Regions from separate parts of the Pedobacter sp. ASV1-7 genome, predicted to be linked through region 1. Evidence: riboswitches for the same ligand, from Rfam matches in the RefSeq annotation. Region 1 holds a riboswitch; the other holds the start of a gene.
What was found. A riboswitch is a leader RNA that binds a small molecule or an ion and turns the genes downstream of it on or off. The one in region 1 is predicted to bind cobalamin.

Region 1 (15,964 bases):
CAGAAACAATCACAAACCGGAAAGGTAGTTACAATTATCGGTCGCGAAGTATTAGATCGTAGTCATGGTAGAAACCTTACAGATCTGTTAAATGAACAGGCTGGAATTGTAATAGGAGGTGGAACTCTTAATTCAGGCTCCAATAAAAGTCTCTTTATGCGTGGAGCAGGTAGCGGCTATGCTGTGATTTTAATTGATGGAATTCCAATGAACAACCCAGCTAGCATTGGTGCTACTTTTGATTTACGTGCATTTTCTATTGATCAGATTGATCGTATAGAAATACTTAAAGGAGGCCAATCTACAATTTATGGTTCGGATGCTGTTGCCGGGGTTGTAAATATCATTACAAAAAAAGGATCACAAGCAGGAAACAGTGTATATGGAGTAGGTAGTTATGGGACATATAATACCTATAAAGGAACTTTGGGGATGAACTATCATAGTAATGATTTTTCGTACAATATTGGCTATACCCAAACTAAGACTGATGGGATTTCTGATGCTGCAAATCCGGTAGGTAACACTGATGTTTTTGATAAAGACGGGAATAAAACATCGGCTGTGAATGCGAATTTCTCTCTTAAAGCTACAGATCAATTGAGCATAAGTCCTTTTATACGTTATTTTTATGGGAATTATGATACAGATCAGGGTGTTTTTAAAGACAATCCGACAAGCTATGTTAAGTTAAAGCATTTTAACAGCGGCATAAATACTAAATACGATTTTGGTACTGGTAAAATCAACTTTAATTATAGTTATGAGAATTCACAATTAGCCGATCCTACAGGTTATGTCCCTTTTTCAGAAGGAAAAATGCATCTGGTAGACTTATTTTATAATCAGAAAATAGGTTCAAAATTAGATGTGTTGGTGGGGCTGGATAACAGAGCTACAAGATTAAGTACAAGTTTAGTTGCTTCTACCAATCAGTTCAGTACTTATGCATCCATCTTTGCACATGATTTAAGTATTTTTAACCTGGAAGTAGGAGGACGTTATAATAAAGCAAAAGCATTTGGAGAAAATTATACTTATAACATTACACCATCTATCAATGTTGTAAAAGAAGTGAAGATTTTTGGAACCATTTCAACAGCGTTTAAAGCACCTAATTTAGATTATCTGTTTACACCTTATGGAGGAAACTTAAATCTCGTTCCGGAAGAATCGAAGAATTACGAAGCGGGTGTTAATTTGAACCTGGCTGATCAGAAATATACACTTCGTGTTTCAGGTTTTAAACGGGACCTGACCAATGCAATTGTTTATGCGGGTAATGGATATATCAATCAGCTAAAGCAAAAGGTTAAAGGCTTTGAAATTGAACCTGCAGCACAACTTGGTATTGTGAATGTAAGAGGATATGTGGCGTATGTAGAGGGTAATGAATATACTTATCTGACCAGTACTGTTCTGGATTATTTATTCCGCAGACCGAAAAATATTTATGCTATAAATGTAGGTGTACAGGCTACAAAGGATCTATTTATCAGCACTAATTTCAAATACAATTCAAAGAGCTATGATGCCGATTATGATACAGGTAATGTAGTTAATCTTGATGCTTATAAGTTATTGGGGGTATATGCTGAGTATACACTTATTAAAAAGCAATTGAGATTATTTGCAGATCTTAAGAACGTATTGAATGAGAAGTATACGGAGATATACGGATATAATAGTATGGGATTCAATATGAATGCAGGACTTAGCTTTACAATTAAATAAATGAAGAATCGCAATATGCTGATATAATCAGAATTGTGTGATATATAAATAGGCTGTATTATTATGATACAGCCTATTTTGTTTAAAATGTTTTTCGGTATCTAATTAATGGGTACCTTTGCAACGCTTTTGGTTCCTGATAGTATTGTGCTGTCTGGATTAAAAGGGAATACGGTGTAATTCCGTAACTGTCCCGCAGCTGTAAGCTCTATTAAAAACGGTATTCAAATCCGTGCCACTTTTCAACCTCAAAGGGCCATGAAGGGGAAGGCAGGATACCGGGAGTAAGTCAGAAGACCTGCCATTCGCATTATGATTTCATAGCTTTCGGGGATTGAAGCTAGGAGTGAGTGCTTAATTATTGTATTTCATTTCCTTGATCTAAAACTGTTTGCTGTGGGTAACACTCACATCAAAATGATAAAGAATAAACTCGTCTATAAAGACGTTAATTATTATTTATTGGCTTTCGCTTTGGCGATATGGTCAAGTATTTTTGTGCCCTTAAATTCATTTGGGCAGGTTGCTGATTCGGTTAAACGGGGTATACCGACTAAGTTTAAGGCAGATTCTTTAAATAAAGTAAATCAGCTCAATGAAGTTCAGATCAATAGCGTCAAGATCACTCGTCGCCAAACATCTTCTACACCTTTACAAATCCTTTCAGGGGCAGAGCTCGAACGATTAAACAGTTTATCTGTTGCTGATGCCGTTCGTTTCTTTTCTGGCGTGCAATTAAAAGATTACGGGGGTATAGGAGGCTTAAAAACGATTAACGTACGCAGTATGGGTACAAATCATACTGCTGTATTTTATGATGGTGTGCAGCTCGGTAATGCGCAGAACGGGCAAGTGGATCTTGGAAAGTTTTCTTTAGACAACATCGAAGAAATAGAATTATACAATGGGCAGAAAAGCTCTGTTTTTCAGTCGGCCAAAGGCTTTTCCTCTGGAAGTGCACTTTATTTAAATGCCAAACAGCCTGTTTTTGAACAGGGACAATCGGACCATTTAACTGCCACATTTAAAACGGGTTCATTTGGTTTAGTTAACCCATCTGTTCGCTGGCAAAAGAAAATTAACGATCGGGTATATACTTCGATAAGTACAGAATATAAAAATGCACATGGCAGATATAAGTTCCATGATAGCAATGGTACTTATGACACGAGTATGGTTAGAAAGAATGCCGACATAGAGACTATGAGACTCGAAGGCGGTCTTTATGGCAAGCTGGCTGATAGCAGCATGTGGAGTGCCAAGATTTATTTCTATACTGATGAGCAGGGACTACCTGGGGCTATAGTGAACAACGTATACGACTTCACTCAACGCTTATGGAATAGGAGTTTTTTTGTACAAGGAAATTATAAAAAAGAAACCGGTAAGTATAACCTTATGGCATCTGTAAAGTATGCCAATGATTATTCCAGGTATCTGGATCCAAATCTTGTTAAAGATGATGGATTAACTAATAATATTTATAAGCAGCAGGAATGGTATTTAACCCTTTCTAACCGATATAAAATTAATTCTTTATGGGATGTTGTATTGTCTGCTGATTACCAGCGTAATATTTTAGATGCCAATCTATATCGTTTCCCATATCCCACAAGGCAAACTGTATTGCTTGCATTGGCGACAGAAATCCACTTAAACAGATTAAACATTCAGGCCAATCTACTTGGAACTTTAGTTAATGACGAGGTTAAACAATATTATTCTGCAGGAGATAAAAATGAACTTACACCAACAATAATGGCTTCCTGGCAGCCTTTCAGTTCTAAAGAGTTCCGCTTACGTACATTTTATAAGCATATCTTCAGGATGCCAACTTTTAACGATCTGTATTATACGTTTATTGGTAATACTTTTCTTAAACCAGAATATACCCGACAATATGATCTTGGTTTTACTTATATCAGGCAGTTTGAGGGTAAATGGTTAAACCAAATCAGTATACAATCTGATGCTTATTATAATATAGTAAAGGATAAGATTGTTGCTGTTCCAGGGGCTAATCTGTTTAGATGGAGCATGCAAAATTTAGGACGTGTAGAGATAAAAGGATTAGATGTAAATGCGCAATCAGCCTGGGAAATTACATCATTATTAAAGGCAAATGCAGGATTTACCTATACTTATCAGCAGGCACTTAATGTAAGTAATGTGAATTTAAACTATAAGCATCAGATTCCTTATACACCAGTTCATAGTGGCTCTGTAATAGCTGGGTTGGATTATAAAAACATTGGTTTTAATTACAGTTATATCTACACAGGGGAACGCTATGACCAGAGTGCAAATATCGCTGTTAATTATGTTCAGCCCTGGTATACTCACGATGTTGCTTTTCAATATCATAAAGCAATAAATCAAAAAAACATCCGGTTTCTGGTCGAAATAAATAACCTGCTAAATCAGACTTATGCAGTCATTACCAATTTCCCCATGCCTGGACGCTCATATCGTTTAACCTTATCCTATTCTTATTAATGATGAAATATAAAAAGATACATTTTTTAAGTACTATCCTACTTTGTACGCTAATTTTTAGCGCTTGCAGAAAGGATTTAGAACCAGTAAAGGATGACAACGAAACTGTTGTTCCGGAGCCATCTTCTGAATTGAAAGGCTTTTATCTGCTCAATGAAGGAAACATGAATATGAACAAAGCTTCGTTGGATTATTTTGACTTCAATTCAGGTTTATATAGTAGAAATATTTATGGTCAGGCTAATCCTGAAGTTGTAAAAGGTCTTGGAGATGTGGGGAATGATATGGCTATATATGGTTCCAAGTTGTACGTAGTAGTCAATATATCCAATAAAGTAGAGGTGCTGGATGTTAAAACAGGTAAAAAGATCAAGCAAATTGATGTGATCAATTGTCGTTACATTACTTTCTATAAAGGCAGTGCTTATGTAAGTGCTTATTTAGGAGAGGTTGGAGATCCAAAGGCTCCTAATGGGGTAGTGGTAAGGATAGATACGACCACATTGCAGGAAGTGCAAAGGGTATCGGTAGGTAGACAGCCAGAAGAAATGGCTATTGTTGGTGAAAAATTATACGTTGCCAATTCAGGTGGCTATAGTCCACCTAACTATGAAAGAACAGTTTCAGTAATCAATTTGAATACTTTTCAGGTGGTAAAGAATATTGATGTAGCTGTAAATCTTCATCGACTCAAAGCTGATCAATACGGTGATCTGTATGTAACCTCCAGGGGTGATTACTATGATATTCCATCCAAACTTTTTGTAATTGACACCAAGACTGAAACCATTAAAAAGAAATTTGACATTGGTGTAAGTAACCTGGTTATAGATGAGGATCATGCTTATTACTACAATACTGAGTTTAGTTATATAACCGGCGAAAACGTAATTAATTACGGTGTTTTGAATATAAAAGATGAAGTGCTGACAGACCAAAAGTTTATAACTGATGGAACTGAGGGAAGTATAATGATCCCTTATGGTATTGCTGTTAATCCGATTACCAAGGACCTATATGTTACAGATGCGAAGGATTATGTTTCGCCAGGAACATTGTATTGCTTCGATAAAATTACTGGAAAAAAGAAGTGGTCAGTTCAGACCGGAGATATACCTAATAAGCTGGTGTTTGTTTACGAGTAGAATTCCCTGATATATTTTAAAAAAAAATATAAATGTCAATAAATCAGAGGTATAGTATAGTTAATTAAATAATAAAATCAAATAAATAAAAAACAAATTTATAATTATGAAAATCAAAAGTTATCTACTCCTGGCGTGTTTATTCGTCATTACATTATCCGCCTGTAAAAAAGATAAATCAATACCTGCTCCACAAGTTGAAATGGGGGATTCAAAAAAGGATGTTGAGGGTAAATTAAATGAAAAACTTTCTTTTTCGGCAAGCGTTAAAAATGGAGTAGCCTTTCAGCAAGAATGGAAACTGGATGGAGAAGTGAAAAGCACAGATAGTATTTATGAATTTACTCCAATTACATCGGGTATTTACCTAATTGAATACACGGCTTTTAATAATTCAGGTACATTCAGTTTTCTATATACCATCAATGTAGAAGCTCCCGTTATACCTGTTACTCCGGAAAGTTCTATGTATGTAACAAAGCTTTTTGAGTATAATCCTGCACCTGGACAATTTATAAATAAAGTACCTGGAAATCTTATAAGTGCAGAAGGAATTCTTGGTAAAAAAGGAATGGTAACCTTAGGTGCTTGGGGTGGAAACATTATATTGGGCTTTGATCATACCGTTATTAATGGTGAAAAGGAAGATATTATTGTTTATGGAAACGCAATGGGCAATTTTGCTGAACCGGGAATAATATGGGTAATGCAGGATGAAAATAACAACGGAAAACCTGATGATACCTGGTATGAAGTAGCGGGAAGTGAGTTTGGAAAAGCAGGTTATAAAAGAAACTATTCAGTTACTTATACCAGGCCAACACCAGATACTGATCCCATCCCATGGAAAGATAGTGATGGCAATACAGGTTTTGTAGCAACAAATACTTTTCACAAGCAGAGCTATTTTCCATTATGGATAACTGGCAATGAATATACATTAACTGGTTCTATACTACCATCTTCAGGTATTGATATGACTAATCCTAGTTATATCACCAGTGCACCTTTTGCATGGGGTTACGCTGACAATACTGCTGGAGGGGATAAGATAGATATTAGTAATGCGGTAGATAAAGATGGTAAAAAGGTATCATTGAAAGGTATTGATTTCATTAAAATACAAACAGCTTTACAAGCAAATATGGGCTGGCTGGGAGAATTGTCTACGGAAGTACTAGGGGTCGCTGATCTTAGTTTAGTAAAGTAAAATCATTATAAATGAATAAAATTAGTTTTAAAAAGGTAGCGTTAGTACTGGCATTTGCCAGTACTTTACTGTCATGTAATAAAGAGGATCTGGTTATAGATGAGATATCTGAACCAGGTAAATACGAGAACGGTTTTTTTGTGATCAACGAAGGATGGGCTTTTACTGGTACAGGGTCCATCAGTTTCTTTGACTATGAATCAGGAACACTTAAGGATAGTGTTTTTCAAAAGGAAAACCCAGATAGCGACGGCTTTTTGCCAAAAAGTTCAACTGTGCAATTCGGCGCTAAGTTCAATAATAATATTTATGTAGTGAGCAAAGCGAGGGGGCCTGTTGTGGTAGCTGATGCTAAGACTCTGAAAGAAGTAGGGCGAATTCCTGGTTCTGCAAGTTATGATTGGCGTGCTTTTGTTGGTCTGGATGAAAATCGAGGCTTGTTAAGTAGCAGCAATGGGGTACATGTAATTGACCTTAAGAATCTTAATGTTTTATCTAAACTTTCAGGTGTGTCTGGGCAGACTGGTGACATGTTAAAAGCTGGTAAGTATATCTATGTGCTTAATCAATCAGCTGGTGCGGTTATATACAATGCTGAAGATTTTAGTGTGGTTAAGAGAATAGCAGGAGTTACATTAGGTTTTGCCCAAACGCCAAACAAAAAAGTATGGTATACAAAGGATAAATTCCTGTACAGTTCTAATCCTCAAACTTTGGAAACAGACAGTGTGGAGCTACCATTTAAACCTGCAACTACATGGGGGACTTGGTTCTCTTCTCCAATCATTGCTTCAACAAAGAATAATACAGTGTATTTATTGCAGGCGCAAAACTATGGTGGTGGTAAGGCAATGTATAAATACATTGAGGGTGATAAATCTTCTCTTAATCAAGCTTTTATTACTACGCCGGCAAAGCAATCATTTTATAAAAAGAACCTGGGTTATAATCCGCAAACTAATCAGATTGTTACCACCACAGTACAGGACGGCTTTGGTGAGAACTACCTGGTCAACAATATCTATTTTTACAATGCAGAAAGTGGAGAGCTGATTAAGCAAATACCTTATAGCGGATATTATTTTCCTTCAATGTTTGTATTCCATTAATGCTGGAACATGATCATTAAGGGGTGTTTTTATTATCCGTAGAAATAATATAACTTTGTATAATAAATTGATATAAACATGTCTGGAACTAAATTTAATCCAAGTACAATAATTTTAGTAGCTATTGTTGTACTGGTTAGTGCTTTCCGCATTGCGGCGCCTTATTCTGATGATTTTAAAGAAATTGCAAATTTCTCTGCAGTAGGGGCTATTGCTTTGTTTGGAGGAGCCTATTTTAACAATAATTTTAAAGCTTTTGGTTTTCCTTTAGCTGTATTATTGATAAGTGATATTTTTATTGCCCAGACTTCTGGATATGGATTTTTCTATGGTGGATGGTACTGGACTTACATAGCCTTTATATTAATGGTATTGGCAAGTAAAGCGTTACTTAAGAAAAAGAATTTACAAAGTATGGTAACAGCAACTCTTGCTGTGGTTTTGATTCACTGGATTGTTGCTGATATTAGTGCAATGTATACGCCAGGATTATATCCACCGACATTAGCGGGTTTTGGTGCTTGTTTGATCGCGGCTATCCCCTTTGAGCTGAAGTTTTTATATGGAACTGTAATATACGGTGCTATTATGTTCGGTTTTATGGCATGGTATCCGGCCTTAAGCTTTAAAAAGGGTTTAAGTGCTTAATTAACAAGTGCAACTTAACAATCATAAAAAAAACGTTGCCCTTCGGAGCAACGTTTTTTTTATGATTGTTTTTTATTGGTTAACCGCCACCTTTAACTCTGTTTTGAATATCTTCACTACCAGTTCTCCTTTCTTTTTTAACCAGATTCTGGTTTCCGAAACGGTAAGAAAAGGAGAGGATTGCCCTGCGGCTGTCAAAGCGAATATGGCTGCTCATATCTATATTTCCATAAATGGTATTGCCTCTGAGCTGTCTGCTTTGAAATATGTCATTTACGCTTAGCTTTATGGTTGCTTTTTCATTTAAAATAAGCTTTTGTGCCCCTGCAGAGACCATATAATTGGCTTTGTATTTCGAGATTCCATAAACTGAACCTCCGTTGTAAAGGCCATTTAATTCAATTGAATAGCCTTTGCCGGCTTTGAAACTATTTTGTGTATTGAAATTAAAACTTGTAGCATTACTGTTAAAACTGCCACTTTCTCCAGTGCCCTTATATTCGTTACGATAGACATTAGCGAAATGTGTACCCGACCACCACTCCGTAAAAGCAGTAGAAGCCGTAAAACTAATGCCATAATTGATCAGGCGGTTTAAGTTCAAGGGCATTTCATACGTAGTATTGATATCATCAATCTGTCCGTTCATCCAGGTCATCACATCGCTGGTCTGACTATAATTAATTGCTGTGGTATACTTTTCTTTAAAACTATGACTCAATTGAATGGTATTGATAAGCTCAGGTCTTAAAAATGGATTACCCTGGTAATATAATAAAGGGTCCCTGAATACGCGAAATGGATTTAGATCACCATAGTCGGGCCGTTCTATTCTGCGACTATAGGCAAGCTGTAACTGGTGGTTTTTGCCCATTGGCTTGTTCACAAAAACACTAGGGAATAGTTGGAAATAGCTACGGGATATTAATGAATCCGTAGTAATCTGGTGTCCCTCTGTATGTGTGTATTCACCTCTTAACCCTGCTTGTATACTAAAGCTTTTAAATGATTTGTTGAAGTTTAAATAACTAGCATGAATCTCTTCTTTGTATTTAAAATGATTGCTGCCATTGTTATCATATTCCCAATTACCATTATTAAGCAGATCATATATTAAGTTATTGTCAGAATTGGTAACACTACTTTTAATTCCGGTTTCTAAATTTAATGTTTTGCTTATCGGATCTGTATAATCAAGTTTTGCAAGATATACATTTGTTACAGCAGGCACATAACCTCGTCTGCTGATATCCGTATTGGGTTGGTTTGGTGCAGCCGCCAGTGTTATAGTGTTCAGATTAAGATTTGAAGTAAAACTATTGCTCGCAAAGTCTGCATCAGCAGAAAGTTCCCTGCCTTCTTTTTTAAACTTATAAAGGTAATTCAGGTTGTAGGTCAGATTTTCCCAGTTTTGTTTATCGTAATTGCTGGTAGCCATATTGCTCAGTAGCATACCTGCATTATTGCTTAGTAGATTGCTGGTCTTGCTATCATGCGTATACTTACCTATATTTCCATTTATAAGAATGCCAAGAGCACTATTGTCGTTTAACTGATAATCAACACCCAGTCTGAAATTATTAGTGTGTAATGGCTCATTTGTTTTCGTATGTTGATTCGAAGTCCGGTCAGGTGTTCCACTAGCAATACCAGAGTCATAAAAGTTTCTTACAAAATCAAGATATTCTGTTTCTCCACGATATCCATAATTATAGCTTCCATAAAAATTTACTTTACTTGTCTTGTAATTAAGACCAATCCCACTGCCATATCTGGCATTTCGGCCAGCTCCTCCATTTAAAGAAACTGTGCCATTAAAGCCTGTTAAAGTATTCTTTTTCATTTGGATATTGATGATGCCTCCATTTCCAGCTGCATCATATTTTGCAGATGGGTTGCTCATGATTTCAATTTTAGAAATCGAGTTGGCATTGGTTCCTTTTAATAAAGTGCTTAGTTCTTTTGGAGAGAGATAGGTCGATTTTCCATTGACCATAATCATCACACCGGGGCGACCTTTTAAAGAGATTTTACCATCCTGATCTACAGTTACTCCAGGTGCTTTTTCTAACAATTCTAAAGCTGTGTTTCCCTCTGATAAGATACTGTTTTCAACATTAATTATTGTTCTGTCTATACCTTGTTCAATCAGCTTTTTCTGCGCACTGATAGTCACATTGCTAAGCAGTTTTGCATCTTCAAGTAAAGTAAGTTTGCCCAGATGTATATGTTGGTTATGGACAGATATTTCAAATATTTTAGATTGATGGGAAGTAAAGCCCATCGTACTGATCTTTATTTGATAATGCCCCTCAGGGATGGCTGGAAATTGGAATATACCAACCGTATCAGTTAACGTTCCTTTTAAAGTTTGTCCGTCTTTATCCATTAATGCTATAGAAGCAAAGGGGAGGGCTTGCCCATCGGATGAGATTACTGTTCCAGAAACCTTTCCTTTTGTTTGTTGAGACAGGGCAGTCAATGGGTTATAAAATGAGAGCAGTATCAGCAAAATAAAGGGCAAAGGGAAGCCTGTAACAAGGTTTTTACCCGTTGTTAATTTTTGTGTTTCCATAAGATTAGATTAAGAAATAGCCAGTTTTTTTTCTTGTGGGGCAGCCTTTTTTGGCTTAGTACTTTTTGTCGATTTCTTCTTTTTTCCCCACCAGATATAAAAGCCTGTTATAGGTAAAGAGGCACAGATTAAACTAGCCAGGAAGAAAAGTATTTTTGTAGTCAGGCCACCAATAGCACCCACATGTAAACTAAAGTTTGACCTTCGAAGCCATGTAGCCAGGTCGGCATCACGTATTTTAGATTGAGAAGCGGGGAGCTGTTTTAAAGTAAACTGATCAAGATAGATGTCTCGCCAGATACCGTTTTTCATATCTGTACATACATAAATAGTTGATGAAGCTTCCTTTCGGAAGGATACTATAATCTCGTCCTTATTAAACTCTCCAATTTCATGTCTTCCCATGAGCCATGCTTTATCAACCTGTTCCAGCATTTTGGTCTGTCCTGTAAATGTAGTGTCAGAAACAGACTGTATCCGTGGTTTATTTTCACCACCTGCTAACCAGAAGACGCCTGAATTAAACCAGGAGAAGCTCATAATCAATCCGGTAAAGGCAAATAATAGCGCTATTGTTAAAGAATAGAAGCCTAAAACATTATGTAAGTCATAGTTTACTCTTTTAAACCTTGCTTTCCAACGCACTTTAAAGCTTTGTTCTATTCCTTTTTTGTTCCATTTTTTTGGCCACCAAAGAATTACACCACTAATTAGTAACAGGAAGAATATTAAAGTGCCCCAGCCAACAAATATTTCTCCGATTTCTTCGGGCATCCATAAATGAAAATGACCTTCTTCAATGAAATGAAAGAAATCTTCATGATCAACCATGGCAACCACTTCGGCAGTATAAGGGTTTATATAAACGATGGAGTCTGAGTTTAAAGTAAGATGAGCTGTACGGCCTGCACCATGATACCATACACTTTTAACAGTTTTTTCAGGTAAGGCTTTGGAAACTGATTCATGCAATTTTGATGGGGGCAGAAAATCTGTTCCTTTCTGCTCTACATGTAACCACGGAGAAGTTAATTGTCTGATTTCCTGTTCAAACACAAGAATGCAGCCGGTTATACTTAAAATAACGACGATGATCCCGGATGCTAATCCAAGCCATAAGTGTAACCAGGCATTTATTTTTTTTAAAAGCATTGATTGTGAAAGTAAAGGGTAAGTATTAAGTATTTAAATAAACAGGCTGTCCAACCTATAGACAGCCTATTTATTCGGTATGATTATTTTATTAGATCCAGACGTTCGATAGTGTTAGCTCCATCTACTTTAGCACCACGTGTTACAGCACCAGTGCTGATGTTGTATTGATAGATATACATTCCTTCAGGTGTGTTTGCACCAATATGGGCTATACCATTATTTACCATTACATTTTGACTAAATGGTACAGCTATACTTTTAGGTATGTTTATTTTTGTTTTTGTCTCGTTGACTACATCCACAACATAATATTCTGTGATATACAATGTATTATAAGAACTAGAAGAAGTAATTTTTGTTCTGTCCAATATTTTAACAATCGCTTTCCCATTTCCAAGATAGAACAATCCTAATGCTTCTTCTTTAGTTCTGTCAGTAAGCTCATAGAAATAATTAGGATCAATCTGCGTAGTACCACCTTTTACTCTATATATGCCAAAAGGTAAGTTTGCATCTCCGGAAGTCCAGATGTTTGGAGAAGCTAAGAAATAAGCAATTCCATTGTCTGTAAAAGAGCCTTGCATATGTAGTGTATAATGTTGTGGCATACCAAAACGAGTGTCCTGACTAACAACAACATTGTTCATTGCCGGGTAATCCATAGCAGCAAGGTAGGTTGTACGGTCGGAAATATCATTAGAATTAGCCGATTGCGTATAGGTTAAATATAGTTTTTCACCCACAAACGCTGCATTATAACCCCAGAAATAATAACCAGGTTTTAATCCCGGAACGTTAATGTTTCCACTTGAAGTAATGGTCATCGTTTCTACATTCAGGATAGCATATTCAAATTGAATAGCTGCATTACTACTAAACAGAACCAGGGTTTTATCATCTTTCCACTTATAAAAGCTAGAATAGAATGCCCAGCTGATTTGTTTGAAAGGGATTTCTTTAACAATTGTGTTTGTTTTATTATTGGATGTATATTTAATCAGGTTACCAGAATCATTATCCAGACCATAGTAAAAACCATTTTTAGTGGTTATGGTAGTTAAATTTGTAGCAACCCCATTACCTGCGGTAGTAATTGTTCCTGAGCTTAAAGAACCGGTTTGTACCAGATAAGATGAAGCTGGACTTCCTGCTAATACCCTTAAGCTATATATGTTTTCAGTTTCAGGTTCTATAACATCAGGTGTTTTGCTTTTTTTGCAAGAACTAAATCCTACAGCGAGTACTGTCGCTATACACAGTGCTGAGACTGGTTTTTTGATTGATTTTAACATAAAGTTTATTTTGAATTATTGTGTTTCTATTGTTATTTGATAAAATATCTGAGTTTCATGAAGAATGATCTTCCTGGTTTTTGTAGCCTGAAATTATCGTAGGTTAATTCATCAGTCAGATTTATACATTCAGCAGATATGTTATACTTTCCATTTTGAAATGAGTAGGATAGTGCTGCATTATGAGAGAGTTGCTGAGGAATTTTGTTGTTTGATTCCTTGCTTCCCCGGCTTTCCCAATTCAGATAAAACCAGTGTACATATTGAGTAAACCAGTTGAACTGTATTCTGGAATTTTTACCAATCAGGTCGTTTTTACCAATTCCAAAATTTGCATTTCCATATAACCAGGGTTGGTTAGGAATATTATCTCCGTAAGTTGCATCGAGTTTATCGGTTCCATACACATACTGTTGGTTATTCTTTACCTGCTGATAACTGGCATTTGCTGAAAACTCTAATAATTGGGCATATCCATATTTTATTTCTGTTTCAGCACCAGAGACCCTGGCTTTTCCAACATTTTCATAAGAGGTATAAATACCTCCACCATTTGGAGAACTGTAAATAAAATCTCTTGCATCTCTAAAGAAGTAAGCAGCTTCTACAGCAAACCTGTGGTTGTTTAGCTGATAATTATAATAGGCTCCAAGGTTAATGTTATCACTTACCTCTGGTTTTAATTTTGGATTTGAAGCTGTGTTGATACCATTTCCAAACAATTCTTCACCTTCCTGTAACCTGTAAGCATGCTCATAAGAGAATTTTAAACCAATATTTTCGGTCAGTTTATATCTTGAAGCTAAACCGTAACCCAGATAATTGTTTGTTGCACTGGTATCTGTTTTTGTCCATGAACTGGTTTGCGAGAAATAAACTGCATTTCTAACAAAGGTACCTAGTCTGTAAAATTTTGTAAATACGGTATTGGTTAGTTTTTTATCAAACAGTTGATTTTGATAGGCTAGGCCCATTACAGTTTTATCAATGGTATTTGGAATATCGAAAGCATTGTTATCTACTTTGTTTATATCTTCAATAGCCGACCTGCCGAAATGATTATAGGTATAATTTAGATTTAAATCCTGGTTGTCATTAATTTTATAGTTAAAATTAGCTCTTACTATACCCGCATTATTTTTATAGTGATAAATGGTTTTGATATCTCTTAACTCTCCGGCAATTGATTCTAATTTACCTTTGCCTCCCCATCCATAAGAGTTTGTTGCTGTATCCACTACATCAGATCTATCTAAAGACAATGAACCTGTAATGTTTGCTGTTAGTCCTTTAATAATGAAGTTGTCTTTTTTATACTTTATAGATGGCATGTAGAAGTTTCCTCTGGTATGCACACCACCAAAAACTTTGTTTTGGCTAGCCCCGGTTTGTAATTCTTTATATAAATTGGAGTAAGCAAAACCAATTGTTATCCTATCAGCCCATGATTTGTTATTGAGGCCTACATCGAATTGTCCCATTGTAGAGCGATAGGCATCATGGAAGCGTCTAGCATCTTTAAGTACCACTTCATTGTTTTCGGTAACCTTAATTGCTGCATCATATTCAGGATTATTTCGCATCATATAATTGTTATCGGAATAATTGTGAAAACCACTAAAATTGAAGATCAAATCTGTTTTTTCATCAGTAAAACGACCATTGAGTGCTGCCCTTGTGGTATTAAAGGAGCCATAGCTGTAACTTGCATCCAGAAATTTTGAGGTATGCTGATCTGTAATAATATTTACGGCACCACCTAAAGCATCAGAACCTAATTCAACTGGAACCACCCCTTTGTAAACTTCAATTCGTTCTGCTAGATTTACAGGGATATTATTTAAAGACATCGACCCACCAAAGCTCTCCATTGGAATTCCATCAAGAAAAAACCTAACCTGTTTGCCTGACAGGCCATTTAATGAGAATTTGAAGTCAGAACCAAGTCCACCTTGTTCTCTTATTTTTATACCAGTACTTCTGTTTAATATCTGGTTCAGATCCGCAGTCGTATTTGCATATTTCTTTGTTTCAATGGCGTTTACTGAAAACCCTGATTCCTTAATCTCCTGAACCTTGGTTTTTCCTTGAATATTAACATTTTGTAATTGTTGCTGATCCTTTTTTAGAGAAAAATTTACACTTAAATTTTGATTATCACTTACAGTAACTGTTTTTGATTCTTTTAAATATCCGAGGTAGGAAACGGTTAAAGTATATACCCCCGATTTAATATCAACTAATTCGTAATAGCCCTGTTCATTAGATGTAGCACCAATCTGGCCCCCCTTAACTTTTACTGTCGCTCCGGCAATGGTTTCATTTCCATCTTTAATGTAACCAGAAATGACAGACGAAGATTGTGAAAAAGCTTTAAAGGAAATTACGCTGAATAAGAGTATAAGTAGAGTTTTACCGTATGACATTTTATTTTAATATTGTGCATTTATACTAGTAGGTAGCATAACTGCCTGTTTACCGAAGGTGGTAAACAGGAAATATTAAAATAATTCTAAATAAGGATTTAATTCATCGATTCTCAGGATGAAATCGGTGTTTCCGGATAGTTGAAGGCCTTTTTTTAATTTGCCTGATTTCTT
Region 2 (15,964 bases), on a different contig from region 1:
GGTTATTTTGAAAGATAATTATGAGACGCTGAACTATACGAGTAACATGCGTTCAATTTTAGATGAGCACGAGCTGCCTTTGTCGCCTGAAGCCAAAAGTCAGTTCGATAAACAATTGAATTTGGAACAAAAGAATGTTACTGAAAAAGGAGAAGGAAAGGCAGTTGATGCATTGAAATTGGCTTACGAGGGTGTTATTGATCCATTATCTTCCCTGACGGCAAAGCAAGTGTCTTTAAATAAAGTCAGGAAGCAGTTAAAAGAGATCGATCATCTGAATATGAACGCTATAGTTAGGAAAAATGCTGCTGCACAGTCTGCTATCGAAAAATCAGCCATGTATGTGATTTTTGCTGCCTCAATTTGTTTCCTGATACTATTCTCGTTTATAGTCAACTTTCCTGGATTTGTTGCCAATCCTTTACGTGAATTTTCTGAGGCCATCCGTGAAATTAGTCGTAAGAATTATAAGCAAAAACTGGATTTCAAAGGTTCTGATGAGTTTTCAGAACTCGCTGATTCCTTTAATACAATGACTTCAGAACTGAATAAATGGGAAAATAGTAACCTGGCTAAAATTCAGTCTGAAAAATTAAGAATAGAAACCATTATTGAACAGATGCAGGATGCAATTATTGGAGTCAATGAGAAACAGGAAATTCTTTTCTTTAACAAAGTTGCCGGACAGCTAATGAATCTAGATCAGCAACAGGTAGTTGGTGTAAACGCAATGGAATTGAGGAAGAAGAATGATCTGTTGAATAGAATTTTGCAGGAGTCTGTTGATGATAAACCTATGAAGATCTATGCAGACCATAAAGAATCTTATTTTCAGTTGGAAAGAAGAGATATCAGCGTGCCGAATTATGAAGATAATACTGATAATGCGACTGTGCAGACCGATAAAGCAGCTGGGCAAGTTTATGTGCTTAAAAATATAACCAAGTTTAAAGAATTGGATGAGGCTAAAACAAATTTTATTGCCACTGTATCACATGAGTTGAAAACGCCAATATCATCCATTAAAATGAGTTTGAAATTACTGGATGATGATCGGGTAGGAATCATGAACACTGAACAAAAAGAACTGGTTCAACATATTAAAGAAGATTGTGGTCGCTTGTTAAAAATAACTTCCGAGCTTTTGGATCTTGCACAGGTAGAAACAGGTAACCTACAATTGAATTTTGTAAAGACTGACCCTAAAAAGATAGCGATTTATGCTATCGATGCAGTTCGTTTTCAAGCAGAACAAAAGGCTATAGAACTGGAACTTATTTCTAGAAATAATCTTCCGAAAGTAAGTGTAGATATTGAAAAAACAGCTTGGGTACTGGTGAACTTTTTGTCGAATGCTTTACGGTATAGTGCAGAAAAATCGAAAATAGTTGTGCAGGTTATCGAAAATAATGATGCGATAGAATTTTCTGTTCGCGATTTTGGAAAAGGTATTGAAGAACAATACCTGAAACGTTTGTTTGATAAGTACTTTCAGGTACCTACAGATGGAAGTAATAAGTCGGGCTCGGGATTGGGGCTTGCCATCTCGAAAGATTTTATTGAAGCAGAAAATGGTCATATCTGGGTCGAAAGTTCAATAGGGGAAGGTAGTAAGTTTTACTTTTCGTTACCGGTTGTTAGTTAAATTTAATGATGGTTAATGTAAAAAATCTGATACATTGTAGAAAAAAAATGCCGCGCTGGCGGGTGTTTAAACCGCGTTTTGTCAAAGGTTTACACCCTGCGTTGGGAACTCAGGGAACTTGACAACGGATTTTTTGGATAGTATATTAGTAAAACAGATTTAATTGTTAGGTCTGTTTTTTTTTGTTGTTACTCGTTAATACATCTTTTTTTAAGATTTATTGATGTAATTGGCTGATATACAGGGTTTAGTTAGATCGAAGATTATAATAACTATGAGTGTTGTATGAGTCTCTAATGAGTCTTGTATGACTCTGTATGACCTGGGGTCATATAAAAAGCATTTAAAAGGCATTTTTTAGCCTTTTGTGTAATTAATGGCAAGTAATAAATAAGAGAGGACTCACAGAAGATGATTATAAAAGACTAATAAATATAATAATTAATTAACCAAGAAAGGAAAACAAGATGGCAAAAATTAGAAAGGGCATATTAGGCCCGGTATCAGGAAAGATTGGTCCAGTTGTGGGTGCTACCTGGAAAAGTATCCCTTATTTAAGGACTGTCCCTAAAAAGAAGAAGAATAAAAGGGAAAGTAGTCCGGCACAAATAGCCACACAAGAAAAGTTGAAGTTTATGAACTTAATTTTAGTGCCTTTTCATGAATTTATTACTGTTGGATTTGCTAATGAAGCTGTAGAGAAAACTGAAATCAGTGCTGCATTTTCGGCGAACTACAACACCATGATTTCTGGGGTATATCCTGATCTGGAGGCAGATTATAGTAAGCTGATCTTAAGTGTAGGTAAACTGCCTATGATTAATGATGTAAAAATGATCCTTGAAGACTCTGAGATACTTAAACTGACATGGAAATCAGATGTGGTAAAAAAGACAGCCTTTAATGATCAGTTGATGTTTGTAGCTTATTCTCCTGAATTGAATATGTCATTTGGTTTTACAGGCGGCGTTAACAGAGCCTACAAGGAATGTGATATTAAGATACAAGAACCATTTGTAGGTAAAACACTTGAAGTTTATGTAGGTATGACTTCCTTAAACAGGAAAGCCGTAGCCAATAGCATGTACCTGGGTAGGATTAACTAAGGGATGCTTCAGTATTATCAAAAGAAAGTTTTTTATAGTACCTTTACGCCAGATAAAGTTCTTTACTTTCTTCATCAACCGGTAATGGTTTTACTTAATTGTAGATTAATAGGGAATCGTGTGTAAATCACGAACTGTCGCGCAACTGTAAGTAACATAAAAGTTTTTACCCTTAGTATATCCACTGTTTCGTTATTGAAATGGGAAGGATGGTAAAAATGTTACAAGTCAGGAGACCTGCCTTTATCGAATTGACTTTGCTTTCGCGATATGAAGCATGTTTAGGTTTGATGTATTATTGGTGATACGGTGTGGGCAGCATGTCGTTATCCCGGTCTTATACATTGTATTTTCATATTCTTCATTCTTCGACAGCATTGCGAAGTTCAGCAAGAGAGCTTTTAACTGATTTTTTCATCAATTAAAAAGCAAAAAAATGCTAACAAACAATCTGGGCTACCCGCGTATTGGTAGTAAAAGAGAACTCAAAAAAGCCTGCGAGCAGTATTGGTCAGGCAATTCAACTATTCAGGAGCTGGTTCAAACTGGTCGTGAAATTCGTAAGCAAAACTGGGAAATGCAGAAGGAAGCGGGTATAAACCTGATTCCATCAAATGACTTTTCATTTTATGACCAGGTTTTAGATTTATCACTTACAGTAGGTGCAATACCGAAACGTTATCATGAAGTTATCCTCAACAAAGGTAATACAGAGCTTGACCTTTATTTTGCAATGGCCAGAGGTTATCAAAAGGATGGTTTAGATATTACAGCAATGGAAATGACCAAATGGTTTGATACCAATTATCATTACATCGTTCCTGAATTTTTAAAAGATCAGCAGTTTAAATTGTTTTCAACCAAGCTGCTGGATGAATATCAGGAAAGTGTGAGGCTGGGTATTAAAACCAAGCCTGTAATTATTGGTCCGGTTTCTTACTTATTACTGGGTAAAGAAAAGGAAAGTGGATTTGACAGGATAGATCTGATCAGGAATCTTTTACCGGTTTACTTAGAATTGCTTAAAAAACTGGAAGAACAACATGTAGAATGGGTACAGTTTGATGAGCCATTTTTATCACTAGATCTTACAGAGAAGGATAGAAAAGCTTTCAAATATGTGTACGCTGAAATTAAAAAGCGCTTTCCAAGATTAAAAATTTTATTGGCCACTTATTTTGGTGCTTTACAAGACAATAAGGAACTAGCACTTTCATTGCCTGTTCATACTTTGCATATAGATCTGGTACGTAGTCCTGAGCAACTGAAGGAGATATTAGCTGATATCCCTGCATATATGGGACTGTCTTTGGGTCTTGTAGATGGTCGGAATATCTGGAAAAATGATTTTGATGCTTCTTTAACTTTAATCAAATCTGCGGCTGACAAAATTGGCCATGACAGACTAATGATTAGTCCGTCATGCTCACTGATTCATTCGCCTTGTGATTTGGAACTGGAGACTAATGAAGCTGTATTAAGTGCTGAGATTAAGCAATGGTTGTCTTTCGCCAGACAAAAGATTGATGAAGTCGCTGTTTTAAATGAACTTGCGTTGAACATTAAGACAGCCATTCCTAAATTAAAAGCAAACAAAATAGCTAATGAAAGTAGAAAGTCATCTGATCTGATTCATAATAATGCTGTAAAGCAACGTGTAGCTGGTATTACTGTCGAGGATGATCAACGGAAAAATACCTTTGCTGTTCGTCAGCAATTACAAAAGCAGGCCTTAAATTTACCTTTATTTCCTACAACTACTATTGGTTCTTTCCCACAAACGCAGGAAGTACGTAGCTGGAGGGCAAAATATAAAAAGGGTGATTTAAGTGCTGAGGAATATAATGAGCTGATCAAAAAGGAAACGGAGGAAACAATTCGTTTTCAGGAAGATGCCGGTATAGATGTCTTGGTTCATGGGGAGTTTGAACGTAATGATATGGTTGAATACTTTGGTGAGCAGCTTGCTGGTTTTACTTTTACTAAGAACGGATGGGTACAAAGTTATGGTAGTCGTTGTGTAAAACCTCCTGTGATTTATGGAGATGTTTATCGCCCTTTGCCTATGACAGTTAAATGGTCTGCTTTTGCCCAGTCATTAACCAACAAATGGGTTAAAGGAATGCTTACAGGACCTGTAACCATATTGCAATGGTCTTTTGTACGAAATGATCAGCCTAGATCTGAAACCTGTACACAGATCGCATTGGCAATAAGGGACGAAGTGGTAGACCTGGAGAAAGCAGGTATTAAGATCATTCAGATTGATGAACCTGCAATTAGGGAAGGTTTACCCTTACGTAAATCTGATTGGCAAGATTATTTACAATGGGCCGTTCGTGCTTTCAGGATATCTGCAAGTGGGGTAAAAGACGATACGCAGATTCATACACATATGTGTTATTCTGAGTTTAATGATATCATTCAAAATATTTCAGATATGGATGCAGATGTCATTACCATTGAATGTTCAAGGTCGCAAATGGAATTACTGGATGCATTTGCCAATTTTAAATATCCTAATGAAATTGGACCAGGAGTTTACGATATCCATTCACCACGTGTCCCAGCTAAAGAAGAAATGGTTTTTCTGCTTCAAAAAGCACAAAAAGTTATTCCTTCAGCTCAACTTTGGGTGAATCCTGATTGCGGTTTAAAGACCCGTCACTGGGATGAAACAAAAAAAGCGTTAATAGAAATGGTTTCTGCTGCAAAAGTACTGCGAGAATATGTGGAAGAAGCTGTAACTTTGTAAAAAATAAAGGCAGGGTTATGCCTGCCTTTATTTTACAGAATTACGTACGCACAAATGAGAATAAGGAAAAATGCGGTGATTACCGCGATTGGAGGTTATGTACCAGATACGGTTTTAAGTAACCATGACCTCGAAAAAATGGTGGATACCAATAACGAATGGATCATTGCTAGGACTGGAATAAAGGAGAGAAGGATTGTAAATGATCCAGAGATTGCTACTTCAGATATGGCAACCTATGCGCTGCAAAGATTAATGCAGGATGGTGATGTAAATCCGGATGAAATTGATTGTGTAATTGTATCAACTTCAACTCCTGATTATGTGATGGTTAGTACCGGAAGTATGGTGTGCGAAAAAGCAGGATTAAAAAATGCCTGGGGAATTGATACCAATGCCGCTTGTAGTGGTTTTTTATATGCTTTAACATTGGGCGCGAGTATGATTGAAAGCGGACGTTGTAAAAAGGTGGTTGTAATAGGTGCAGATAAAAACAGCTCTATTGTTAACTATACGGATCGCAATACTTGTATACTTTTTGGTGATGGTGCAGGTGCGGTTTTACTGGAACAAACAGAAGATCCTGTAGGATTAATGGATAGTTTCTTCAGAACAGACGGATCTGGTAAAGAAAATCTTATTGTTACTGCAGGAGGATCAAAACACCCTGCTACACAAGAAACACTTGATAGCAAACTCCATTATGTACGTCAGGATGGTAGAGTGGTTTTTAAAGCTGCAATTCAGGGTATGACGGATACTTGTAATGAGGTTTTGAAATCAAATGAATTATTAAGCTCACAAATCGATTATCTTATTCCTCATCAGGCAAATTTAAGAATCATACAATCTGTAGGTGATTACCTGGGTTTATCTTCGGAGCAGGTAAAGGTAAACATCGATCGTTATGGAAATACTACGGCTGCCACTATTCCTTTGTGCTTATGGGACTTTAAAGATGATTTCAAATACGGCGATAAAATGATATTGACTGCCTTCGGTGCAGGCTTTTCATGGGGAGCAACATACCTTAAATGGGGGAAGCTTCGCCAGCCTAAAAAAGACTAAATGACTATAGAAGATTAATAGGGGCATATCTATTTTAAAATAATGCAGGGATTATGGTGTAATCCTAAATCAGGATCCTTACATTTGCCACAAAATGTTACTGAAACCGGTTTCCATATTGCTTTTGTTTAGTGTATTGACAATAAATTTCTCAAATTTATTTTTATACACAGCCTTTGAGCTGAACAAGAAATATATTGCTGCAGAATTTTGTGAAAACAAAGCTAAACCTGAGTTACATTGCGAAGGGAAATGTTACCTGATGAAAAAGCTGAAACAAGCTGAAGAAAAGGAACAAAAGCAAGAACGTCAAAGTCAAAATATTCATTTTCAAGAAGCACTGGTTGTAATTCCAATGGTTTTTAAACAGTTTCCTCTAAAGGAAATGAAACTCCATATTCCTGCTTCAATGGGAATCCCGCAAAATATTGAAAATTCTGTCTTTCAGCCGCCAAAGGTTTAAAAGATAAAATTTAAAATTAACCATTCTCTTCTGAGACTGGCATTTAACTCGGAGGCTTTTGTTAATTTTTAATTGTCTCGTTGACCTCCTTTCAGTCGGTTTTTGCTGAAGGGCAAAAGCGCCTGAGGTCTCTTCAGAGAAGGTAAATTTTAGTTCAAGTATGGCCCATATAGCATTCGTACTATGTAGGGTGTTATTTATATGTACTCTTTTGAAGTACAATCAATATTTTTTTAAAAAACTCTATTCTAAATGAAGTATATATTAGGAATTGCATTTATAGCAATTGTTGCAGTTGCTTGTAGTCCAACACAAAATAAAGAGACAAATTATAAAGCAGTACGTGATGAGGTGATGAAATTTCATGATGTTGTCATGGCTGATCATGGAATGGTTGTTAACAATCAGATGAAATTGGATACGCTTGTTAGAGATCTGAAAGGTTTAAAAACAAGGTTTCCTGAAATAGATACACTAAAAGAAAAAGATGCTATTAACGATTTGATTAAAGATTTGACTATAGCTGAAGACAGTATGAATGATTGGATGCATAATTTTGAACCTGATGTTACAGGTAAGTCCAATGAGGTTGCAGTACAGTATTTTAAGGATGAAAAGGCTAAAATTGCTGCGGTAGATAGTTTGTATAAAAAGGAGATTGCTTCTTCTAATGCTTACCTGGAAAGGTTTAAGAAATGATAAGGAGTTTTGGTATTTATTTGATTTTATTATTCGCAATTCTTAGTAGTTGCAATAATCAACCTAAGCGTTTGCCATTTATACAGTTGGAAACCACTGAGAGAGTTGTTAATGGAAAGACGATCATTGATTCAACATTCAGATATATACCTGCTTTTAAATTATTGAATCAGGATAGTACTGTAGTAACTGAGAAGAGTTTTGATGGTACGATTTACGTGGCCGATTTTTTCTTTACTTCTTGTCCAACCATTTGTCCGGTCATGCACAGGAACCTTTTAAAGGTCTATAACAAGTATAAAGGCAATCCTGAAGTGAAATTAGTATCTCATACTATTGATGTAAAATATGACCTGCCTTCAAGAATGAAAAGCTATGCAACAAAGCTAGGCATTGAAGGTACACAATGGGAATACTTATGGGGTAGCAGAGATGAAATTTATGCTTTGGCTGAGCGAAACTATTTGGTGTCGGCACAAGAGGATAAAGCTGCACCGGGAGGTTTTGTACATCAGGGGTATCTGGTATTGATTGATAAACAAAAGAGAATAAGAGGACTTTACGATGGTACTGTAGACGGTGAGGTAGCGCAGTTAATGAGTGATATGGATATTTTATTGAAAGAATAAAATGCTAAGAAGTTTTACTGCCATATTTCTATTATTTGCCTTAAGCTCTGCTCAGTTTAGTCAGCTGTTTATTTATGCTGGTTTTGAACTGAACCGGGATTATATTGCCAGTACTTTATGTGAGAACAGGGATAAACCTGAATTACATTGTGAGGGTAAGTGTTTCCTGATGAAAAAGCTTAAGCAAGCAGAAGAGAAGGAAAAGAAACAGGCACAGGAAGCCCAGAAAAAGAACTTTCAGGATCATTATCTGGTGAAACCAATAATTAGTTTAGCTGTGCCGGCTTATATCGTAAAAAAGCATCTGGTTGTTGAAATTTTCTTTGAACTGCCAACAAATAGTTTTAAAATTCTTCATCCTCCACAGAATAGGTTTTCTTAATCAAACATTCGCAGTTAATCTGAACTGTTGGTTCAAACTTATACACTGTTTGTACCCAAAATGAATATTTAATTATAAAAAAGCTAATGAACATTGGTTTGTAGCCTGTTATATACTGTTTTAAGAAGATGAAAAGAATACTATCAATTATAAGTCTCTCCATATTGCTTACTGCTTGCTCTAAAAATGATGATCCAGAACCAGACTTTAACGAAAGCGAAAAAGCTGGTTTATCTATACAGTTTGACAATATAGTAGGTAATAAGAACCTGATTTTAAACAATGGAAACTATACTAATGCATTAGGACAACAGTTTAATATTTCCATATTACAGTACTTTATCAGCAATATCAAATTGAAAACCACAGAGGGGCAAGAATATATAGTTCCTCAAGATGATAGTTATTTCCTGATAAATGAAGCTGATGCTGCAACTCAGTTTGCAAAGGTTCAGGTTCCTGTAGCGGATTACCAATCTTTAACTTTTACAATTGGTGTTGATAGTTTACGCAGTACCATGGATGTAAGCAAAAGAACAGGTGTTTTAGATCCTGCTGGAGATCATAGTACAAGTGGCATGTATTGGTCATGGAACAGCGGTTATATATTTTTAAAACTGGAAGGTTCTGCTCCTGATGCAGGATCTGCTGATCAAAAAATCAGATATCACATAGGTGGATTTGGTGGCTACTCGGCACCAGGAATCAATAACATCAAGTCAGTAACTATTGACTTAAGAACAGCAGGTATTGCTAAAGTACGTAAAGACAGGAGTAGCAATATCCACTTGTTTGCTGATATTATGAAAGTCTTTAATGGCCCTGCTAACGTTAGTTTTGCAGTAAATCCGACTGTAATGTCCGGTTCATACAGCACAGTTGTGGCAAACAATTATGTAAATATGTTTAGTCACGATCATACAGAAAATTAATACCACACTATGAAAGCAAACCACTTATATGTATGGTGTGTCATCATACTTTTTATAGTTGGATGTAGTAAAAATGAGGTTATAAAAGAAGAGATAGAAAGTTTCCTGGGTTTTAAAAAACCAGGAAACTTTCCTGAGCCTGAATATAATTTTGCCAATAATCCGATTACGAAAAGTGGGTTCGAATTGGGAAGGGCCTTATTTTATGAACCCCGGTTTTCAAGGGATAATTCAATTTCATGCGGTTCATGTCATATACAATCTGCCGCTTTTACGCATCATGGTCATGATGTAAGTCATGGTATTGAAGACAGATTGGGCAAACGTAATTCTCCGCCAATTATGAACCTTGCATGGAGGAAGACCTTTATGTGGGATGGTGGAGTTTTTGATCTTGATTTACAGCCTATTGCACCAATAACGGCGCATGAGGAAATGGATGAGACTTTAGATCGTGTGTTGGCTAAGCTTAGGGCAATGCCCAAATACACCAGTTTATTTAAAGCAGCTTTTGGAACTGAAGAAATTAATACTGCAAGAACCATGAAGGCTATGTCGCAGTTTATGCTAATGTGTATCTCGAGCAATTCCAAATATGACAAGGTGATGCGTGGAGAAGACAATCAGGCATTTACTGCCGAAGAAGAGAAAGGTTTTAATTTATTTAAGCAGCATTGCGCCAGTTGTCATAAAGCCCCTTTATTTACTGATGAATCTTTTAGGAATAATGGAATAGGAATTGGATCTGTGGATGATATGGGACGCTACGAGATTACGATGAATGAGACCGACAAGTATAAATTTAAAGTGCCGAGTCTTAGGAACCTGAAGTATAGTGCACCATATACGCACGATGGGAGGTATCTTACACTGAAAGGTGTATTAGATCATTATTCATCAGAAGTGATGCAGACACCAAATCTGGATCCATTACTGCAGCAAAATGGAAAACTGGGAATTCCACTTTCAGAAGTCGATAAAACCAATTTACTGGCTTTCCTGAATACATTAAATGACGAAACTTTCATTAAGGACAAGTCCCTTTCTGAACAATAAAAAATAGAAATGATGAATAAAAAAATAATAGCCACATTGATATTGATCGTCACGAGCTTAACAATAGTTAAAGCCTGTGATATTTGCGGATGTGGTGTTGGAAGCTACTATCTGGGGATTTTACCTGAATATAACAAGCGCTTTTTAGGGATGCGTTATCAATACAAAAACCTGAATACGCATTTGGGCCCGTATGGAGAAAGAACACCAATTACTGCTGATGAAACTTATCAGAGCGCTGAACTCTGGGGCGGATGGAATATCGGAACTAAGTTCAGAGTGCTTGCTTTTGTACCTTATAATTTTAATGAGCGTAAAGCTCAGACTGGCAATGGAAGTAAAAACGGATTGGGAGATATTGCATTAATGGGGTATTATAAAGTGTTTGATCATAAAGGAACATTGGGCGAACGTTTACTGGTACAATCACTATGGATTGGAGGAGGTGTAAAAGTTCCTACAGGTAAATACGAACCTGCTGAGAGAACTGCCATTCAGGAATCCCCAAATAACTTTCAACTTGGGACAGCAAGCACAGATTTTACTGTCAATGCAGCGTATGATATTAGGTATAATGACGTTGGATTGAATGCTAATGTAAATTACAAGATCAATACTGAAAACAAATACGAATACCGTTATGGCAATAAGTTCACAGCAAATTTGCTTGCTTATTATAAAATAAGGATTGCAAAAGCGATTACAGTTGCACCTAATGCCGGCGTTTTATACGAGACAGCTCAGAAGGATGTAGAATCCGGGAAATATGACGTTGATGTCTCAGGCGGTTATTCATTATCTGCTGTAGCAGGTATTGAAGCCGGAATGAAAGGTTTATCTTTTGGTGCGAACTATCAGAATGTTCGATCTCAGGATCTGGCCGGAGGAAGAGCTTATGCCGGAAACAGGTTAATGGTACATATGTCTGTGCCATTCTAATCCGCCTAATTAAACTTAAGTATATAAAAGGGTTGTATTTTTATAGAATACAACCCTTTTGACATTATATTTTAAATGTTGCAAGCTTACTTTCTGCGAGTTTTAACTGTTGCTGCATTTCACTAATAGCCATATTACTTTGTTTTTTTAGCTCAGGAATTAATTCCTGATAATAAGCTATTCCTTGTAGCAATTGTTCTTTAAATTTACTGAAATACTTGGCCTTTTTAAGGCTCAGTTCGTCTAGTTGCAATGAAATATCTTTCTTTAGATAATCTACATATAGATTCAACTCATTGATAAACAGATTAGGGCGACTAACTGATTCCAATAGATTTGTTTTACCATAAATGTGTTGTATCATTTCTTTTAAAGTGTATTTTCCTGAGAAATAGGCAAGGTTAGGACCTGGACAAATACTTACAGCTTTACTTTCTTTTGGCTTCAGTATATCGTGTTTTAAATAAGTTGACGAGCATAAACCCTCACAAAGACATATTTTTTCTGTGATGGCATCGAATTGTTGTTTTCGATTTTCTGCTGTCAGTTCCTGCTTTTCAAGTTCTTTAAGTTTTAGATTCTGGTATTCCCTGGATGCAGTACAAATTGGCAATGCAGTAAATTCTGTATTTGTAGATAGAAACTTCTTTGTACATGGACTGCCCGGTCTGCCTTTCGCAATACGTTCTAATCTAAGTTGTTCCATACTGCTTTTCTTAAAGTTGTTGAAAAGCACACCTAGTGGAGATGAGTTACTTACATAATAATCAGAATGATCGGCATTAACAAGGTCATTAAGTGTATCATCATCTACATTAGTAGCTTCTGGAACCAATAAAAATGGGCTTCCCCAGCCAGCGGCATCTAACTGGTAATAATTGATCAGAAACTGATGTTCTTCAGCTGTACCAATTCCCCCCTGAGCAGTAATTTTTTGTTGTGGAGAGGAAACAATGGAAATGTCTTTTGTTGCTAAGGCTGTTTTATAAATATCAAACAATTCAACGACTAATGAAGAACGTTTTTCCTTAAACTCTTCTAATATCGGCCCTAATAAAAAGCCCTCTGTAGCAAAAGCATGTCCTCCACAGTTTAACCCTGATTCAACTCTGAATTCGGATACCCATAAGCCTTTTTTTGCCAGCATCTTTGCCTGTATCATTGCCGAGCGAAAATCACTAACCTTCAGGATAATAGTTTTGTTTAAAGTACCAGAACCGTCAGGGTAGAAGTCTGCGCATTTCTCCATGTATGTATATAAACGTGGATTTAATCCGGCTGAAATGATTACAGATGCATTAAGATCACTATTCGCAAAACCACGCATGGCTGCAAGTGCGTCAGTATAGTCATCGCCCAGATACTCATCTTTTACATTATAATTAGCCTTGTCAACTTTCGACATAATATTTACGTCAATATTTCCAGGTTTTAGTTGTGATTTTAAAGTTTCAAATGCTGATTCTCTCTCTTTAAGATCTGTGATTCCCTGTACTTCTTTGTATTTTGTTTTAAGTAAGGATTGATCTGGAAGTAACTCAAAATAAGTATCAAGAGCAGTTCCGGTTTCAGCTGGTTCGCTTAATAAGCTATTAAACTGTTCCTTAATTAGTTTATGTAATAAATTCAAATATGAAGTAATTCTTACTGCGCGACTATCTGTCTCTTTTTTATCAATCAGTACATAATTTTCGTTGTTTTTTTCAGAATGAAATTTTCTCATTCGCTCAGTCAGCTCATCATCTACAATAGAAACAACAGAAGAAATCCCATATTTAGCAACTTTTAAAGGGGTATCTATGGAATATCCCAGACCTAGTACTGGTATATGAAAGGTATGATTCATGATTTATTAATAAGATTTAGAACGCAAAAGAGCATACTATTCCTAGTTTAAAATATGACGGTAATCACTTTTAAAATTGACTTTGACGATAAACTGATGATTATAAATTGTATATATTTGTGAAAACGCAGATATGGAGCAAGTCAGGTTATTAGAAGCAATTATTGAAACTGCTATTGATGGGATTATCACCATTGACAGGAGAGGGCATATTGAAAGTCTAAACCCCGCCGCGCTTAAGCTATTTGGTTATTCTCTTGAGGAAGTAAAGGGGAGAAATATAAAAATGCTGATGCCCGAGCCGGATAAAAGTGGACATGATGGCTATCTGAACAGGTATCAGACCACCGGTGAAAAACGTATCATTGGTAAAGGACGGGAAGTAAGAGGTCTTAGAAAAGATGGGAGTACTTTCCCATTCAGACTTGCTGTAAGTGAAGTGCAGTATGATGATCGCATCATTTATACGGGCTTTATACACGATCTTTCGAAAGAAAAAGAAGCAGAAGAACGCTTGCGCGAATACGCTGCAGAACTTGAAGAGCTGGTAGAAGAACGAACCAAATCATTAAGGAAATCAGTAAAAGCTTTAAGTGAAGCTAAAGAAGAGGTGAGTTTATCACTGGAAAAGGAAAAAGAACTTAACCAGATGAAAAGTCGTTTCGTTTCTATGGCCTCACATGAATTCAGAACCCCACTTAGTTCAGTTCAGCTTTCTTCTTCACTGATAGAGAAATACGCGCAACCTTTTAACAATAAGAATATTACCAAGCATGTTGGCAAGATCAAAAATGCAGTCGGTAATTTAACTACAATATTAAATGATTTTCTATCGCTCGAACGATTGGAAGCTGGTATTGTGGAACCGGTATATGTTCCTTTTGACTTAGTAAAATTATCAGAAGAGGTGACAGAAGAAATGCAGATGATTGCCAAACAGCAACAACATATTATTTATCAGCATACTGGTTTGGAAAGTATGGTTAGCCTGGATCAGAACCTGATCCGGAATTGCATGATTAACCTGATCTCTAATTCTATTAAATATTCAGGTGAGAATACCTTTATAGAATTTAATACAGAGATTAATGACAATGAATGCACAATTACCATAAAAGATAATGGGATCGGCATACCAGAATCTGATCAGAAGCATTTATTTCAACCTTTTTTCCGTGCCAATAACACAGGGAATATTCCTGGTACAGGATTGGGATTAAATATTGTTCTACGTTATGCTAGGCTAATGAATGGGGTTTTGCATTTTCAAAGTGTGATTAACAAGGAAACTACTTTCAAACTTTCTTTTAATAAATAAATGGAGAAAACGACTATACTTATTATTGAGGATAATGATGACATTAGAGAGAGTACCGCTGAAATACTCGAATTGGCGAACTATAATGTTTTACAAGCTGATAATGGAAAGATAGGTTTTGAAATAGCAACTAAACACTTTCCGGATCTGATTTTATGCGACATTATGATGCCCGAAATGGATGGTTATAGTGTTTTGTATATGTTGAGTAAAAATCCCCAAACGGCTGTTATTCCTTTTATTTTTCTGACTGCTAAAGCAGAACGGATTGATATGAGAAAAGGTATGGAAATGGGGGCTGATGATTATCTGACTAAACCTTTTGATGATGTAGAATTGCTAAACGCAATTGAGATAAGATTGAACAAAAAAGGCAAACAAGAAAGTTTTTATAGTCAGTCTATAGAGAAATTATCAAGTTTAATTGTAACCTCAGGTATGCCTGCGCTTCAGAAAATGATTGAAGAGCGTAAAGTACGGAACGTAAAAAAGAGACAGGTTATTTATTATGAGGGGGATGATGTTAATGGTGTATATCTGATCCTAACTGGTAAGATTAAAACGATAAAGCTGAGCACTGATGGCCGGGAATTACTTACGGGTATGTATGGTTCAGATAATTACTTTGGAATCGCCGCCTTTTTAAGTCAGGAACCTTATGCAGAAACTGCTGAAGCGGTAGAAGATTCTACAGTCTGTCTATTACCGAAAGAAATGGTTGAAGAACTGTTGAATAAGCATCCTGATGTAGCCAGACAATTTATTCAGATTTTATCTAATGACCTGTTGGAAAAAGAAGAGCAGTTATTACAATTGGCTTATCATTCTGTAAGAAAGCGTTTGGCTGAAGCACTGATCAGGTTGTTAAGACAGGAAAATAGAAGTGATGAATTAAACCTGAAAGTTTCGAGGGATAATCTGGCCGCAATGGCAGGTATAGCTACCGAAACAGTGAGTCGTATATTAAGCGATTTTAAAGAAGAAGAAATAATAGAACGAAAAGGAAGTAAAATCATTATCCTGGATGAATTCCGTCTTCAAAATATGAAAAACTGACGAAGATCATTTTTTCAATTGATTAAACTCATTTCTTGTGAATTAAGATACTGGTAAATTTGATTATTAA

Region 2: it holds a riboswitch for cobalamin, as region 1 does, so the genes downstream of both, metE (5-methyltetrahydropteroyltriglutamate--homocysteine S-methyltransferase) here and ABDJ41_RS18350 (TonB-dependent receptor plug domain-containing protein) in region 1, are expected to answer to the same signal.

What each region holds. Positions count from the first base shown of each region.
Region 1 covers NZ_JBEHBV010000008.1:242,040-258,003, forward strand. Annotated here, with positions in the region: gene ABDJ41_RS18345 (TonB-dependent receptor plug domain-containing protein) at 1-1,734, shown strand, start outside; cobalamin riboswitch at 1,848-2,054, shown strand; gene ABDJ41_RS18350 (TonB-dependent receptor plug domain-containing protein) at 2,152-4,230, shown strand; gene ABDJ41_RS18355 (YncE family protein) at 4,230-5,375, shown strand; gene ABDJ41_RS18360 (cell surface protein) at 5,482-6,585, shown strand; gene ABDJ41_RS18365 (DUF5074 domain-containing protein) at 6,597-7,694, shown strand; gene ABDJ41_RS18370 (DUF6580 family putative transport protein) at 7,773-8,342, shown strand; gene ABDJ41_RS18375 (outer membrane beta-barrel protein) at 8,422-10,917, opposite strand; gene ABDJ41_RS18380 (PepSY-associated TM helix domain-containing protein) at 10,927-12,069, opposite strand; gene ABDJ41_RS18385 (DUF4374 domain-containing protein) at 12,153-13,364, opposite strand; gene ABDJ41_RS18390 (TonB-dependent receptor) at 13,397-15,790, opposite strand; gene ABDJ41_RS18395 (DUF4374 domain-containing protein) at 15,866-15,964, opposite strand, start outside.
Region 2 covers NZ_JBEHBV010000007.1:177,408-193,371, reverse strand. Annotated here, with positions in the region: gene ABDJ41_RS16850 (HAMP domain-containing sensor histidine kinase) at 1-1,645, shown strand, start outside; gene ABDJ41_RS16845 (DUF6266 family protein) at 2,113-2,751, shown strand; cobalamin riboswitch at 2,820-3,010, shown strand; gene metE (5-methyltetrahydropteroyltriglutamate--homocysteine S-methyltransferase) at 3,188-5,506, shown strand; gene ABDJ41_RS16835 (beta-ketoacyl-ACP synthase III) at 5,561-6,574, shown strand; gene ABDJ41_RS16830 (hypothetical protein) at 6,837-7,037, shown strand; gene ABDJ41_RS16825 (hypothetical protein) at 7,290-7,736, shown strand; gene ABDJ41_RS16820 (SCO family protein) at 7,823-8,365, shown strand; gene ABDJ41_RS16815 (hypothetical protein) at 8,367-8,747, shown strand; gene ABDJ41_RS16810 (MbnP family protein) at 8,876-9,679, shown strand; gene ABDJ41_RS16805 (cytochrome-c peroxidase) at 9,689-10,735, shown strand; gene ABDJ41_RS16800 (transporter) at 10,745-11,674, shown strand; gene ABDJ41_RS16795 (hypothetical protein) at 11,739-13,520, opposite strand; gene ABDJ41_RS16790 (PAS domain-containing sensor histidine kinase) at 13,654-14,838, shown strand; gene ABDJ41_RS16785 (response regulator) at 14,839-15,894, shown strand.